Regions from separate parts of the Methylomonas sp. 2F7 genome, predicted to be linked through region 2. Evidence: riboswitches for the same ligand, from Rfam matches in the RefSeq annotation. Region 2 holds a riboswitch; each other region holds the start of a gene.

Region 1 (3,665 bases), 280 kb from region 2:
GAAGGTGTGGCCAAGCAATATGCCGCCGTGATGGCGCTGTGGCTTTACATGAAGCCGATGATTCAGCCGCGTTATATGGAATTGCGTTACGAGGATACCGTCAACGATTTCGAAAACAGTTTTCGCCGGGTGTTTGCGTTATTGGATTTGGAATGGGTGGCCGAAGTGAGCGCGTTTCATGAAAAGGCTAAAGGCCGTTACATTGCCACGCCGAGTTTTGCTGCTGTTTCTCAACCGATTTATTCGCGCTCGGTTGCACGTTGGCAGCACTATGAAAGTTTTTACGAACCGGTTTTGCCGATCTTGGCGCCGTATATCGATGCGTTCGGTTACGCATGAATGAAGCGAATGGGAAGGGTAGGTTAAGCTTTTGGGTTAAGCAGACTTGGATAGAGCGGATGTAAAAATGGAGCTTCCGTGCCCCCGGTCGTCCTTGACCGAAACCGAACTGATTTTTTACTGATTAACCCGGCCCTCAATAACACGGGTCTTCAAGGACATCAGGTTAAAATCAGCTTTAAGTTACATAGAAACGCGTCAGACGTTTTCTGCCGTTTTGCGTTTGCCGAAACCGACTAAGCCCGCCATCGCGCTACCGAACAGCCAAACCGCGCCCGGTACGGGTACCGGTGACGCAGCAGCGGAGATGGTGGCGGTATAGGCCAGATTGGCCCCGCCTACCGTGCCGTCGTAACCGCCCAAAATCAGCGTGTAATTACCGGCGGTCAGGAAGCGGGTCAGCGTCGCGGTAGCGGTGGTGCCTTGAGTGGCCGCGAAGGTCCAGGCGCTTGCGTCAACCAAAGCCAGTGTTGTGCCCAGTGGGCTGGCAGCCATTGGATTTAGTGCGCCGTTGTTCAGGTAGCTTTGATGGCGACTGCTGCTGCCCGCGGTATCCCAGCCGCTCCACAAACCAAAAGCCGGACGCAGATTGGAGCCGTCCGACGATACGGTGATAGTCACTTCCGCGTCGGCATGCAATTCAAACAAACCGTAATCGGCGGTATGCCCCCAGTTAGTCGCGCCATCTTTATAAGCTTTGGCGCCCATGCCTATGCCGTGGCCGCTGGCGGTTTGCGAGTTCGCTACGCCGCCGTCGTTGTGGATCATCGCGACCCAGGTGGCGGGCAAATTGCCAATATAGCCTGGATCGCCATCAGACCATGGGCCCGTGGCGGAACCGTCCGGCGGGAAGGTATCGCCGGCAGCCAAATTGTAGGTTACGTGAGCGCTAGCCAAGCCGCTGACTGACATCAGCGCGCCCATGGCGCCCGCTAATACTAGTTTTTTAAAGGGTGAGTTTGCAGTCATTTTGGATCTCTATCGAATGAAATAAATGAGAGGAAGCCTTTCGTTAAACAATGCTTGGCGAGGGGATTGCCGTTGTCTGGTGGCAATCCCGCTTGGCAATTAAGCCGCTAGTGGTTGTTTGCGGCGACCGAAACCGATCAAGCCGGCCATGGCGCTGCCGAACAGCCAGACTGCGCCTGGAACAGGCACAGACGCGACCACGATATTGTTGGCATATTGCGCCACTTCGTTGGTAGTCAGTGTCAGCTTGTATTTGCCGCCGGCTGCGCTTTGGTCACCAATGGCGATGGTGTATTCGCCACCTGTTCCCGCACCATTAAACTGATAACCTTGCAAAGCTAAACTGACACCCAGGCTGTCGCCGGCATTGACTGCCAATTGCGTCGTCAGTAATGTCAATCCAGTCAAGCCTGGGCCTTGCGCCCAACCGCCATACACGGAAAATGCCAATTTCTGAGAACCGAGAGCGATGTCGCTCAAATCGTCTGCTAAGGTAATGTTCAAATACAGCGGACCGGTTGTCAGCAAATTAGCTTCCGGATTGCCGCTTCCAGTGCTGGTATGCACATTGGCGAAATCCAAGCCGGTATTAGCGGCAGAAACGCCGGCCTGCCAGGAGTTGGCGCCAACCGCAAACTGAACATCGGTAGGTAACTGATTGCCGGCGTTGGCTGCGTTGTGGTTGTAGTTGTAAACCTGTCTTAACAGGCTATTGGTATTGGTGTTTGCCGTGCCGACACAATCCGCTGTTGTGGTGCCGCCACAATAGTTGCCGGTCTCGACTATGCGTGTAGTGGTCCTATTGTGCAATCCCAAATAGCCTATGGATGGCAAGGTCGTGGAGGAATCCAGCCATGGTGTAATGGGACCGTTCGTCCAAACGGCTTGGTTGCCGGCCAGGGTTTGGGCAATGGCATTGCCGCCGGAAGTGCCGCCTGGAAGTCCGCCAGTGCCTCCGGTAGGGCTGATGTCTCCATACCCGCCCAGGTTGTAGCTGTTATGAGCGAATACGGTTGGAGATACGGCTAAAGACGCCACCAGAGTAGTTGATGCAGCTATTATTTTTGCAAAATTTTTCATTATTTCCCTCGAAAGAAAGTAGTACGCGCAGAATTAAAATGTCCTTAGTGATTAGCCGCTTCGTTAAAAATCGAACGGCTCTCATCCACGACATCTAGCAACCCGGCTTTCTTGTTATTTTTAAGAACCGTGGCTTTCCGGCCCCGCCTCTCGACGGGTGTGGCAATTCTTGCTTTCAGAGATTTGCTAATTACGCCAGCGGCAGACATGGCAGGGATAGAGACCTACTAACCGCTTTTCGGAAAGCAAACCACGAAGCAAGTTCACTAGGAAAAGCGAATAATGGGCCAACTTAATAAAATATATAAATTTCAGCCTATTACGGCTTATTTTGTCGAGGGTGACTTGAGTGAGTATCGGGCGAAGCTCTGGGAAATGGCTCAGGCGCTTGGTTTATATAACACAGTTTAATTGTTGGTGAATGGTCTCGCCTGGATATGGCAGTTTGTTTTCGCGAATTAGATCAGGAACTCCTTTCTTTTCTGGTCATTTATTGTTAGGTTGTTGCGCCGCTAATTGGGTTGGTATGAGATTTTTCAGTGGAGAGATGTATGCAAAAAACCGATAAAATCCCGTTGTGGGTGTTCCTGGCCCTGTCCAGTATAGAAACCCGCAAAGGTGCGTTACTGTTGATCTGGAGTAGTATTGTTTTTACTCTGTACTGTGTGCCTTGGCCACTCTATTTCGATGGCAACGGCTGGGTTGCCAAATTATTTTTAATCGACGATTGGGAATGGTTTGCGATGATGCTGCCCATGACGTTCTGGTATTGGCTGAGCATGAGATGGGTGGATAAAAACGGCGGCTGGCGTTTGGCCGGTGCGTGATATGCCGCACTATTTTTTAGGGGCATGATTCGTCAGACCTTTGTGTTTGCTCCGGAAAGATTAGCTCGTAGATTTTCTTTCGATCTTTTAAGCGGCTAGCTTAATTCCGTATTTGCCAAGGCGCGTAGGGGTTTATATCGGGTGAGCAAACGGGGTTAAGGTTTTGCTACCAAAAATCGATTGTGAATACTCAGGTGGCCGCCATCCAAGTTTGGTTGGCTTTCCACCTTATTAAGCGAGCGGCGGTAGTATATCGCTGCGGTGCTTTCTTCAATTTAGTGTTGTTTCTATGCTTTCACACATTCTGCCCAAAGCCGAAATCTCCATTCGCGAAAACCTGCGTTGGTTATACATTCTTAGAAATTTGATGCTGTTTGCCGTCACGGTAGCGGTATTTATCGCGGTGAACGGTTTGGGTATCAATTTGCCGCAAAATCAGTTGTGGCTGGC
Region 2 (3,665 bases):
CACTTCAACATCAGCGGTCAGTCCTTAAATAACGCGTTGATTCAATTTGCCGCGCAAGCAGAGTTGGAATTGATTTTTTCAGCGGACATGTTGCGTGAGCTAGCAAGTCCCGAGCTGCGCGGTGAAATGTCGGCGGAGCAGGCATTAACACACTTGTTGCATGGCAGCGGCTTTACCTACCGTTTTATCGATGCCGATACGGTGACTTTGGAACGCAGCCTGACGGCAACGGAGTCATCTAACCTGCCGCCCGTTACCCTGGATGCCATGACTGTCGTGGGTTCGAAAATGGGGGAGGCCGGTGCGGAAATCCTCACCGAGCCGATGCTTGACGAGGCGCGGACCTATGCCGTCAGGCATATTGCCAGCGCTACCGGAACGGACACGCCAATCAAGCAAATCCCGCAGTCGGTGCATGCGCTTAACCGCCCTTTGTTAGACGACCAGCAAACGATCAACGTCAGCGAATCCTTAGTCAATGTCAGCGGCATAGTGGCGCGCAATGAACTCTACAGTCCGGTTATCGAGGGTACATTGATTCGCGGTTTTCGTTCCGAACAACTGATGGACGGCTTTACCCAGTACTACAACCCCGGCGACCGGGAAAGCACCATTAATATTGAAAGAATCGAAGTGCTGAAGGGTTCTAACGCCTTGCTCTACAGCGGCGGCTCGGGCTCACCGGTGGGCGGGGTGGTGAATCTGCTTTCCAAATTGCCGCAGGCCAAAGCCTTCGGCGAAGCGGGTTTTAGAATCGGCAGTCACAGCTTTTATCAGCCGTTTTTCGATGTCAATCAACCGCTAAACGCCAATATTTTGTTGCGCATGACGGGTGAATATACCAACGCCAGACACAGCATCGACACGATTGAAACTAAGCGTTTCAACATCAATCCGGCTTTGACGCTGACCGATAACGATAAAACCCGTTTGACGTTCCAAGCCAAACTGTCGCGCTGGCAGCAACCGGAGTATCAGGGTTTGCCCGCCACCGGCAGCATTGCCGGCGATTTTGCTACCCGGCCCGACCTGTTCTTGGGGCCGGCCAATCTGCCCGATAGTCATTCGAATGCCGATGCGGTGTGGGCCTCGTTGGAAAGGAGCATCAATCGGAGCTGGCGCTTAAATCTGAAGGCGCGCTATGCGCACTCGGAATTCGACGAGAAAATTCAGACTCTGTTCGGCAGCGATGGCCTCATCGCGGACCGGCCCTTGCTACCGGCATCGAGCTGGGCATTGGTCAATGCCGAATTGTTTCAACAACAGCAAGAGCGCAGCGTGCTGGGCAATTTGCAGGGTAATTTCAAGCTGGGTCCGAGCGAAAACAATCTGTTGCTGGGCGCGGATTACAGTCGCTTGCGCGATGCAGGCTTTATCGAGGGCGATTTTGGCCCCTTGGGTTTGGGTGTCGGTACGGTCGATCTGCGGGCGCCGATATTTGACACCCCTTATGCTGTGCCGGGGCCGGGCCTGGAAAATCAGTTCATCGAAAACATCACTTACGGCGCTTACCTCCAGTGGCAAAGCACGCTCTACCGGCGTTTGCATTGGCTGTCCGGTGTCAGGCTGGGCAAGGTTGGCATCGATTTTAATAATGCGCAAACCGGGGTACACGCTAAAACCGATACGCTGAAATGGCTGCCGCGACTCGGTGGCGTGATTGATCTGAACGACGAGGTTTCCTGGTTTGTTTCCTACAGCGAAGGCATGCGCGGTCAACCCTTTGTGAATTTTGTCGATAGGCCGGCACCGGAATTATCCAACCATCTGGAAACCGGCCTGAAATTCAATGTTGCGAACCAATTCAGCGGCCAATTGGCGCTGTATCAAATCGAGCGCAGCCAGGTCGCGGTTACCGACAGCAGCGATTTTCAGCGGCGTTCGGTCGCCGCAGGGCAGCAACGCTCGCGCGGTGTTGAAATGGATTTGCTCTGGCAACCGGTCGAGGGCTTCAGCGTGCTGGCGAACTATGCGCATACCGACGCCCAGTTCATGGACGACGAAGCCGGGGTGGCTGCCGGCACTCGCTTAGCCCAAGTCCCGGAGGATGCCGGGCGGCTCTGGGCGCATTACCGTTTTCAGCAGGATGCGCTGCAAGGCTTTAGCTTGGGTTTCGGCGTTTATGCCCGTGCCGGGGCGTATTTGTCCGACGACAACCGCTTCAAAACCGCCGGCTACCACAGCTTCGACGCGGCGTTAGCTTACGAAACCGGGCGTTTCAAATGGGCGGCCACCGTCAAGAATCTCAGCGATGAGGATTATTTTCAGCCCTACGGCTATTTCGAGGGCCGGGTGGCGCCCGCGCCCGGCCGCGCGGGATTCCTGAGTCTTTCGATCAAGTATTGATGCCGTCGTTATCTATTTGCCACAGGAGTTTTTCAGGAGCACCTCACTCAGGGACTTAGAGTGATGTCGTAAGGACCGCGACAAACATGCCACATCCGCCGCGAGACGGAGCCGGAAAGCCACGGGTCTTGGAGATTAAGACAGCCGGGTTACCTGCAAGTTAAATGCCCTAAATTCGGGCTGGCGATTTGCAGATTAACTTTAACCGTAATTTATTAAGGAATAAAAAATGACAATCTTGCACTACAACCGCACTCAACTGGCAAGCGCCGGCCTGTTAGCCTTCAGCGCATTGACCGCCGTTTTAGCGCCTGCAACAGCGAGCGCTGCACAAGTTAGCGGCGATGCCACCATCACCATCAACAATGCCGCTTTTGCGGCGGCATCTGTCAATGTCGGCAGCGGGTATCCGAATGGCTGGATTGTCGCGAAACATTGGGGCGCCAGCGATAACTTACTCGGCATTACCGGCGCAACCAACGGCGGAACGGCGCTATCGGCAACCGCTAGCACAGCGATGTCGTTTGCGGTTAACAGCAACACCACGACCAACAGCTATCCGGCTGCCGGTCCCTATGGCCGTACCGAACAAGCCACAACGATGGACGCCGGCAACACCTCGATCGGTCAAATCGGTCTGAACGGCGCCTGGTTGTTGACCAGCCAAGGCGGCAGCGGCATTTTGACGCCCTACGACTTTAGCCTGGTAAAAACCGGGAGCACCTGGAATATAAAAACCTTTGATACCGGTTTCGGCTACCAAAATTTCTTGAAGCTGACCAACGTCGCCGAGTCGCTGAACAGCAATGGCGAATTACTGCTGAGCGGCGATTTGCAATGGACCGGTTTGTGGGCCGGTTTGGTTGGTGCCAATACCAATGCCGTGGTCGGTACCTTTAGCCTGGCGCCGTCCGCTGTGCCGGTGCCTGCGGCCGTGTGGATGTTCGGCAGCGGTCTGCTGGGCTTGCTGGGTGCAAGTCGCAAAAAAGCCTCTGTCGCGGCTTAGACCCTAAAGTTCCCTGGGCGAATGTTTGTTTTGCCCAGGGCCAAGAACTTCCGCAATACGAGCTACATTATGAAAATCAATAACCTTAGATCATCTGCCTGGCTATTAGCCGTTTTCAGTGTATTGTCGATCAGCCAAGCCCACGCCGCGACAGTAAACGGCGGTGCGCTGGTCCTTAACCTAAACCGCGATGTGCTAATCGCCAGCGTCGATGTGAATGACTATCCGGACACACCCACCGCCGACTTTCCGATTTGCTGCCGGCCTTCTATTTATCTGGAAGAGTTTTACGATGCTTCGGCCGCATCAAAAA
Region 3 (3,665 bases), 4.5 Mb from region 2:
GCCTCGGCCTATGCCCAAAAAGCCGGCCAGCGCGCTACCGAACAACCAAACAGCCGAAGGCACGGGTACCGCGGCAGGTGGGGTGTATGTAGAGGCGGCCGCCGACGCGGAAATGTTCAAGGAGATACCGGCGCTGGAGCCGAGGACGTCTGCGCCGCCGACGAACACTGCATACCAGCCGGCCTGCAAATCGTTCAGCGTCAAGGTAGCGTATCTTTTGGTGTTGGCAAACGCAGGGTTACCGGTGACACCTGTCGAGCCGGATACGCCGGTTTCATAGAGGTCGTCGATACTGACATCGTGTGCACCGGAGTCGATGACGCCGCCGAACGAGTTAACGTAGTTTTTGCTGGAGGAACTGACGTAGCCCAGCGTTTCGACAATGCCGTCAGCGCCTGTTGCCCAGATGATGCCTGGATCTCCGGCTTGGCCGACCGAGTTGAATTTATGGATTTGGCCGGTTAGCTCTGCCGGTGTATCGACGCCGACCGTTTCGCCCGAATAAGCCACATTGGTTCTGAAGATTGAAAACGCCGGAAAGTTTGCAGCGGATGAGCGCGCGTCTACGGTCACGGATTGGGCTGATGAGCTTAGATAGAAGTTGGTAAATGCGCCTTGCATGCCCCAGCCATCGTTGGACAGAGCCGGATTGCCCGCGAAGCCCAGATTGCTGGAATTGAAACTGGGGTTTGAGATGCTAGTGCCCAACTCAAGGGTGTTATCGGCACCTGTCCAAGCCGCCGCGGCGGGTTGAGCGAAGGCAAAGGATAAGGCAGCGGAAGATAGGGTGATTTTGAAAATGTTTTGTAAATCGATGTTCATTTTTGAGTGTCTCCAATATCCACCACATCGCGGTTTACGATTGTGGTAGATTTAAGTTGCTGTTTAATCTGGATTCGTCTGAGGTGTTTCGGGCCTGGCAGCCAAAAGTGGACGATTCCAAAGTTTTAATATGCATTGCGAGGGGTAAGTCGATAGCTGATGTCGGTTTACCTACTCGCTCTTACTCCCTGTGGTTTATGCGGTGCGGCGTTTGCCGAATACGCCTAATCCCGCTAACGCAGAACCAAACAACCAAACGGCCCCTGGCACCGGTACTGCGCTAACGCCCTGTGCAGTTATGGTTAAAGGCAGGTTGGCTCCAGTGACGTAGTCGTTAGCGGTAAGGGTTATTTGATAGTCAAAATGATCCTGACCTGTGGTGCCAGTTACAGGGTTGAGGCCAGTTGCACCGGTAATCGTGTCGCCCTTATTGAAACCCAGCACGGCTTCTTCAATGGTGAGAGAGTAATCTCCAAAAGCAATAATGTAATTGCCTACGTCCAAAGCAGTCGCCAGATAGGAGTCTCGGCTCAACAAGCTGCCGTCGGCCCATCCGCCGGTATTGCCAGGTATGGTGTAGGCTGGACTGTCGTCGCCGCTGACTATTTCCGTAGTGAGTGAGACCGTATCCTGAAAAATGCGGAATTGGCTATCCGCCAGGGTTAGTTCGCCGTCGCCGTTGATATCGACATAGGCGCCGGGATGTGCGCCCCAGCCCGCTGCGTAGCCTTCATTCGCCAGCACATCGATGACAACATTGGCAGCCGATGACAACGAAAACGAATAGAAATCGATTGTGGTACCGGCGCCGTGAACCGGGTCGACGGTCTTATAGATGGTTCCGTTTACGACCTCGGCCTGTGCGCTGCTTAGGCCTAAAAGTGAAATGGCAAGTGTTGCAGCCACCTTTTTTAAGGTTTGGGCATTTCTAGTGTTAACAGACATAATTCAATTCCTTTAAATAGAGTAAGACGTAGATTTTTACCGGTAGTCTCTACCGGCGACATTCAAGGTTTCGTATTTCCCTTTACGAGTTGTTGTCTAACGCACATGTGCCCGCTGCCGCGATGCCAGGCTCTTACTGTTCGATCCTGTTCGTACGGTAAGGGCCTAGGGCTGGCCGTTTGACCAACGGCTTCCCGCGCAATTTGAACGGTCTTAAAACCACTAAGTATTTCAATATTCCCGGATTGATCATGCCGCGCTATGTTTGCGAGAGAAGCAGTCCAAAGAGTTTGAAATACCGGGCTAGTTTGCACAGTGTGTTAAACAATGGGTTCAGACCAATCAGGTGATATAACAAACTATTCCTGACCAGTGAGCGACTGCTAGGGGATAGTTGTCGTCGTTTCCATATCGACCCGCTAATCCCTTCTCTTGCCTGCTCAAAAGAGGTAGCTCGACTATCTGAATCAGATCCGCAGCTTTCCGGCCCCGCCTTGCGACGAGTGTGGCGACTTGTTGGCTGCGCCCAGAGGGTGCAGCATTAATAGCTAAGCAAAATATGCGCCAGAATAACGCTAAGTGTGGGTGGTCAGCTTTTTTGTATGAATATTTATATATAAAACAAGGGGATAAATGGTTTGCTTTGAGATGGTGGGGCTGCAATAAGCGTGGCTGTTTTCCGGGGCTCCAGCTGGCTTTAATACTAGGGGATGAGTTATTTCACGTATTTTGAGTTATATCCCTTACTTTTTGCAGGGATAGACTTTGCCATCGGGATGAGCAGATGAATTAGAGCCAGCCTAGAGAGTCGGCCATTTCTGAAAGGGCCATGGCTACTCATTTAGGGCAATATTAGCTGGAAAATTCTTTAAAAATTGGCTGGAAGGGACGGGGAGGCTTGGGCCTCCGCCGTTTATTCCGGGTATTTGGCGGGGTTGGTCTTAGCCGGTAGCTCTAGCCGAAGTTTGCGCGGAATGCATGAAGGATATGGGTGCTTCTTCGGCATTTTCGAAAGTCACCATTTCCCAGGCGTCTTTGTCGTTCATTAGACTTAGCAACAACTTGTTGTTCAGCGCGTGGCCGGATTTGAAGCCTTGATATTCGCCGATCAGGCTGTAGCCCAGCAAATATAAGTCGCCGATGGCATCGAGGATTTTGTGTTTCACAAATTCGTCGGCATAACGCAGACCGTCTTCGTTCAATACTTTGTCGTCGTCCACCACGATGGCGTTATCCAGGCTGCCGCCCAGCGCCAGATTGTTTTCACGCAAAAACTCGATGTCCTTCATAAAACCGAAAGTGCGGGCCCGGCTGACTTCCTTCACAAACGTAGTCGAAGAAAAGTCCATCACAGCGGTTTTTAGATGTTCGGAAAACGCCGGATGTTCGAAATCGATGGTAAAGGTGACTTTAAAGCCATCGAACGGTTCGAACGCGGCCCATTTATCGCCGTCTTCCACGCGGATTGCCCGTTTGATGCGGATGTATTGCTTGGGGACATCCTGCTCGACCACGCCAGCCGATTGCAACAGAAACACAAATGGTCCGGCGCTGCCATCCATAATCGGTACTTCGGCGGCGCTGACATCGACAATCGCGTTGTCTATGCCCAAGCCGGCCAAAGCCGACAGCAAATGTTCGACGGTGGACACCTTAACGCCGTCGCGGACCAAAGTCGTGGACAGCTTGGTTTCGCCAACATTTTCTGGGCGCGCGGCTATCATCACCGGAGTTTCCAAATCCACGCGGCGAAAACGGATGCCGGTATCGGGCTCGGAGGGGTGCAGGGTCAGATAGACCTTATCGCCGGTATGCAAACCGACGCCGGTGGCTCTGATGGTGTTTTTTAAAGTACGCTGTTTAATCATGAAATGCCGACAAATAGGTAAAACAAAGTC
Region 4 (3,665 bases), 2.4 Mb from region 2:
GCTGTACCGTTGTCTTTAAATACATCCAAAGTACCGGCGTCGCACAAATTAACAAACAATGCCGCCAGGGCTTTGTCTTGCGCGCTAGCGCCGGACATAAAGATTTCGATATCCGGCGTGACGCTTGGCGCATGTGCGGATGCACCTTGCGAGAAACCTGCCAGAGAAGCCACTGCGATAGCAGCAGACAATAATTGCTTTTTCATTGTATATCTCTCAATTGATTGAATTTAAAGTTTGAGCCGACCCGTTCATGAAGGGGGAACCAGCAAAGCAGAATCCGGCCGGCTCAAGACGTTTGCGGGATTAAACCGCCAATGATTTACGACGAGTGGCGCGCAGTACGCCCATCAAGCCGGCGCCGAACATCCAAACTGCGGCAGGCAGTGGCACAGCAGCGGGTGCAGCGGTATAGGTCAAAGAACCCACGTTACCGCTAAATGAAAAATTCCATGTACCTGGGAAAGTTTCCAATTCTCCAGTATCGAAATCGTCGGCATTGACTTTTTCATGAACGAACGCCAAAGCATTGCCTAACTGACCTTGGGCGGCAAATGGCAAAGCAGTTTGGAAATCGTTACCGTAAACAGCTGTATAACCTTGTTGGCCAACAGTTCTAAAGGTGCTCAGATTGTTAGAATTGGCATCTTGAGTTTGAACAGAACCAACCATAACGTTCCATTTACTCATAGTATTACCAATGTCGCCTGCATTGCTATCGATGACGGCAGGAGAAGGAACTACTGACGTTGTGTAGAAACCAAATTTAGGCAGGTCAGTCAGGTCAGCCAGGATCCCATGACCACCAGAAACTCCCCAAGCAACGTCGTTGCCGGCAGTGTAAGCAGCAGCGAATGATTGAAAGTTGTTGTCGCTCAGTGAGAAAGACAATGATTGGCTAGGGTTAGCCAGAAATTGCTCAACAGTGATACCCAAATCCAGTGTAAATGAAGTTTTCGCTGTGTAGTCAACCAGGTTGAACAAAAACTCGCTACCGTCTGCTGTTGCATCACCGATAGCTTGGATACGCGCTTCCGCGGCGCCTGAAGCGGCCGCCGCCAATACTGCAACTGCCAACAATTTTTTAGACAATTTCATTTTTAAAACCTCATGTTTAAATTTCGATTAATGACATAAGGTGACAGCCCAGCCGTCTTGACCTGCAAGACCTGTGACTTTCCGTCCCCGCTTCACAACGAGTTTGGCTTTTACACGCTTTAGATCGTACTCGACGCTATCTAACATCCTGACAGCGCCGCTTTTGTTGCCCCCGCTACCATTTCCCCCTTAGCCTCCTCCCTATCCTCTTCCTTAGCCGCTCCTTGTCCGTGCCGTCCGTGTTCCCTAGTTGCTCCTGAATCCTTGCTGAACTGCCGATCCTCGACCCTTCAACTTGACGCGGATTATTCCAGAGCAATAGCGGCTTTTCGGTTACAGCATTGTTAAATTCACGTGACATGTAATACATCTGTATTACAAAGCCGACCGCTAACACGAAAATTCAGCGGATGATCGGGCGCGGGCGGTAGCTATGAAATTTAAGATTCTTTTTGCGGGCATTGCCTCACTGCCATTGAGCGAAGGAAGAAGCCCCTTCTCCCTCCAGGAGAAGGTTGGGATGAGGGGAGATAGAACCATCCGCTCTTAACTTAATAGCAGTGGGACGTGGTCCAGGTATGAATTGTCGTGAGCTGTGGACGGCAAGGCGTATCCTGACTATTGAGCTACTTCAGCTAAACCCAAGAAGTCCGTGATGCCCGCCGGGATACCCACAGGGCACAAGAGCGGGCATCCAGTGCCATGGAAGGCAAGTTTTAAGCTATCAATGAATTCTGGACTCGGCATTCAGGGGAAACTGGACGCCTTGGGACCGCGCAGCAAATCAGCTGCGGCAACTGGGCTCCCGCCTGCGAGGGAGCGACGATACCTGAGCAGACTAAACAACACCCAGTAAGACCTTGGCATTGACGATGCCATCAGCATCGGCCGGTTTTTCGACATCGATTTGCAGCACTTGCAAGCGGTGTTTGGTTTCCAGAATCGCCAGCCAGGACATCAGTCGGTCGAAGGCCAGATGTTCCAGCCAGACGCTGACTTTATCCTCGCCTTCCGGCGACAGGTGTTTGATCGCCGGTTTTATCTCCAGCTGCTGGCTGCTGAAATCGACTACCGCCATCGGCGATTGATTAGCGCCTTCCAATGCCGGTGCATCAACCGTAGCCTGTTGCCGCAAAGCCGCCACTTCGTTACCGACTTGTTCTAAGTAGGTATAGATTTGCTGTTGCGCCTGGATTTTTAGGGTCAGCAAGCGGCTTTGTTCAGCAATTGGTTGGTAAAACAGCAGGTAAGCGCCATACATCAGCACGACCAGCACACCACCCAGCGCCAGTACTCGCTCTCTGGGCGTTAATTCGGCAAAACGCTGCGCTAAATCATTTTTCGCGAATCTCAAGTTGCGCCTCCACGCCGTTTGCGCCGCTGTCGGCGGATTGAATTTTCACCTGCATGCTGATTTGCAACTGCTGTTTGAATTGCTCCAGTTGGCCGATGTCGTCGGCAAGCAGATGTAACTGCAAACCGCCGTTCAGGAAATTGAGCTTTTTCAAGTGTACGGCCGGCGCGTCTTTCAACACCAATCCGGAACGGTAGATCAAGCGCATGAAGCCGCTACCGGCAAAAGCCTGTTGTTTTCTGAGCTGCGCCAGCTGTTGCTCGGCCTGAGCTTTGACATTGACGATGCGTTTCACATCGGGAAAAGTTTGTTTGAACAGCTCTTGGCTTTTCGCTTCCAACTCGCTTAGTTCGGCTTGTTGTTGCCAATAGGTATGTAGTAAAGCGTAGCTCTGCACCGCCAAGGCCGCAGCCAAAATGATGGCCGCCGGCAGCCACTGTTGCCAGCGGCCTTTTGGACGATGACTGACGGCATACGCACCGCTCAACAAATTCAGCTCGGCTGGCAATGACTCGACTGAGCTCGCCATGAATTGCAAAGGCTTGGCTATGACTGTTTCCAAACCGTTATTTGCCAAACCATCCGGCAGCTGGGTGTCTTCGCTGTGTTTGCATATCAGTAAAGTCTGGAAATCGGCACCTTCGGCACAGGCTTTTTCCAGCAGTTGCGGCAGAAATTGCGCATCCACGCCGCCGCCCAAATAGGCAGCGCTGCGCAAAATTGCGTTGCTTTCTTCGAGCAACAAAGTCGTTTGTCCAGGCCGATACGGCAGGCATAAGGTTTCCGGATACGCAGCTGCCAGCTCTAAACCGGCTTCGCGAAACGGAGTAAGCCGCGCCGCTAATGTGTCGTGCGTAATCGCCGCCACGGCGAGTTTATCCCGGTCCTGCTTTAACCAAACCAGATGATAATTTTCCACGTCCTCGGCCAGTAGGTCTTCCAACGCAAACGGCAAGGCTTTTTTCAGTTGCGCGGTGGTTTTAACCGCCAGCTCGATCTCCAGCAACAATACTGAAGCGGCCGGCAATAACAGCAGTACAGACTTACCCTGCGCAGCCGCTGCCAACTCGGCCATCGTGCCTGATGTCGGCCGACTATCAGGCACGGCAAGATTCAACCATTCCAGTTTATCGGCAGATTCGGCACCTAATCTGACCAGCAGTTTTTCAGCCATGCGCCAAGCCCTGGCGCTGGCGCTTCACCACTTGCGCGC

Evidence for each region. A riboswitch is a leader RNA that binds a small molecule or an ion and turns the genes downstream of it on or off. The one in region 2 is predicted to bind cyclic di-GMP.
Region 1: linked by a shared signal. The riboswitch ahead of ACR64Q_RS03360 (hypothetical protein) and the one ahead of ACR64Q_RS02045 (hypothetical protein) in region 2 are both predicted to bind cyclic di-GMP.
Region 3: linked by a shared signal. The riboswitch ahead of ACR64Q_RS22260 (VPLPA-CTERM sorting domain-containing protein) and the one ahead of ACR64Q_RS02045 (hypothetical protein) in region 2 are both predicted to bind cyclic di-GMP.
Region 4: linked by a shared signal. The riboswitch ahead of ACR64Q_RS12620 (hypothetical protein) and the one ahead of ACR64Q_RS02045 (hypothetical protein) in region 2 are both predicted to bind cyclic di-GMP.

The regions. Positions count from the first base shown of each region.
Region 1 covers NZ_CP195203.1:702,134-705,798, forward strand. The annotation lists gene ACR64Q_RS03350 (tetratricopeptide repeat-containing sulfotransferase family protein) at 1-339, shown strand, start outside; gene ACR64Q_RS03355 (hypothetical protein) at 538-1,308, opposite strand; gene ACR64Q_RS03360 (hypothetical protein) at 1,408-2,388, opposite strand; cyclic di-GMP riboswitch class I at 2,482-2,562, opposite strand; gene ACR64Q_RS03365 (hypothetical protein) at 2,940-3,215, shown strand; gene ACR64Q_RS03370 (ATP-binding protein) at 3,505-3,665, shown strand, end outside.
Region 2 covers NZ_CP195203.1:423,625-427,289, forward strand. The annotation lists gene ACR64Q_RS02040 (TonB-dependent siderophore receptor) at 1-2,346, shown strand, start outside; cyclic di-GMP riboswitch class I at 2,425-2,503, shown strand; gene ACR64Q_RS02045 (hypothetical protein) at 2,576-3,352, shown strand; gene ACR64Q_RS02050 (hypothetical protein) at 3,422-3,665, shown strand, end outside.
Region 3 covers NZ_CP195203.1:4,935,809-4,939,473, forward strand. The annotation lists gene ACR64Q_RS22255 (hypothetical protein) at 1-822, opposite strand, end outside; gene ACR64Q_RS22260 (VPLPA-CTERM sorting domain-containing protein) at 1,018-1,767, opposite strand; cyclic di-GMP riboswitch class I at 2,213-2,287, opposite strand; gene lpxC (UDP-3-O-acyl-N-acetylglucosamine deacetylase) at 2,709-3,635, opposite strand.
Region 4 covers NZ_CP195203.1:2,846,317-2,849,981, forward strand. The annotation lists gene ACR64Q_RS12615 (hypothetical protein) at 1-206, opposite strand, end outside; gene ACR64Q_RS12620 (hypothetical protein) at 307-1,098, opposite strand; cyclic di-GMP riboswitch class I at 1,138-1,216, opposite strand; gene gspM (type II secretion system protein GspM) at 1,937-2,452, opposite strand; gene gspL (type II secretion system protein GspL) at 2,433-3,626, opposite strand; gene gspK (type II secretion system minor pseudopilin GspK) at 3,619-3,665, opposite strand, start outside.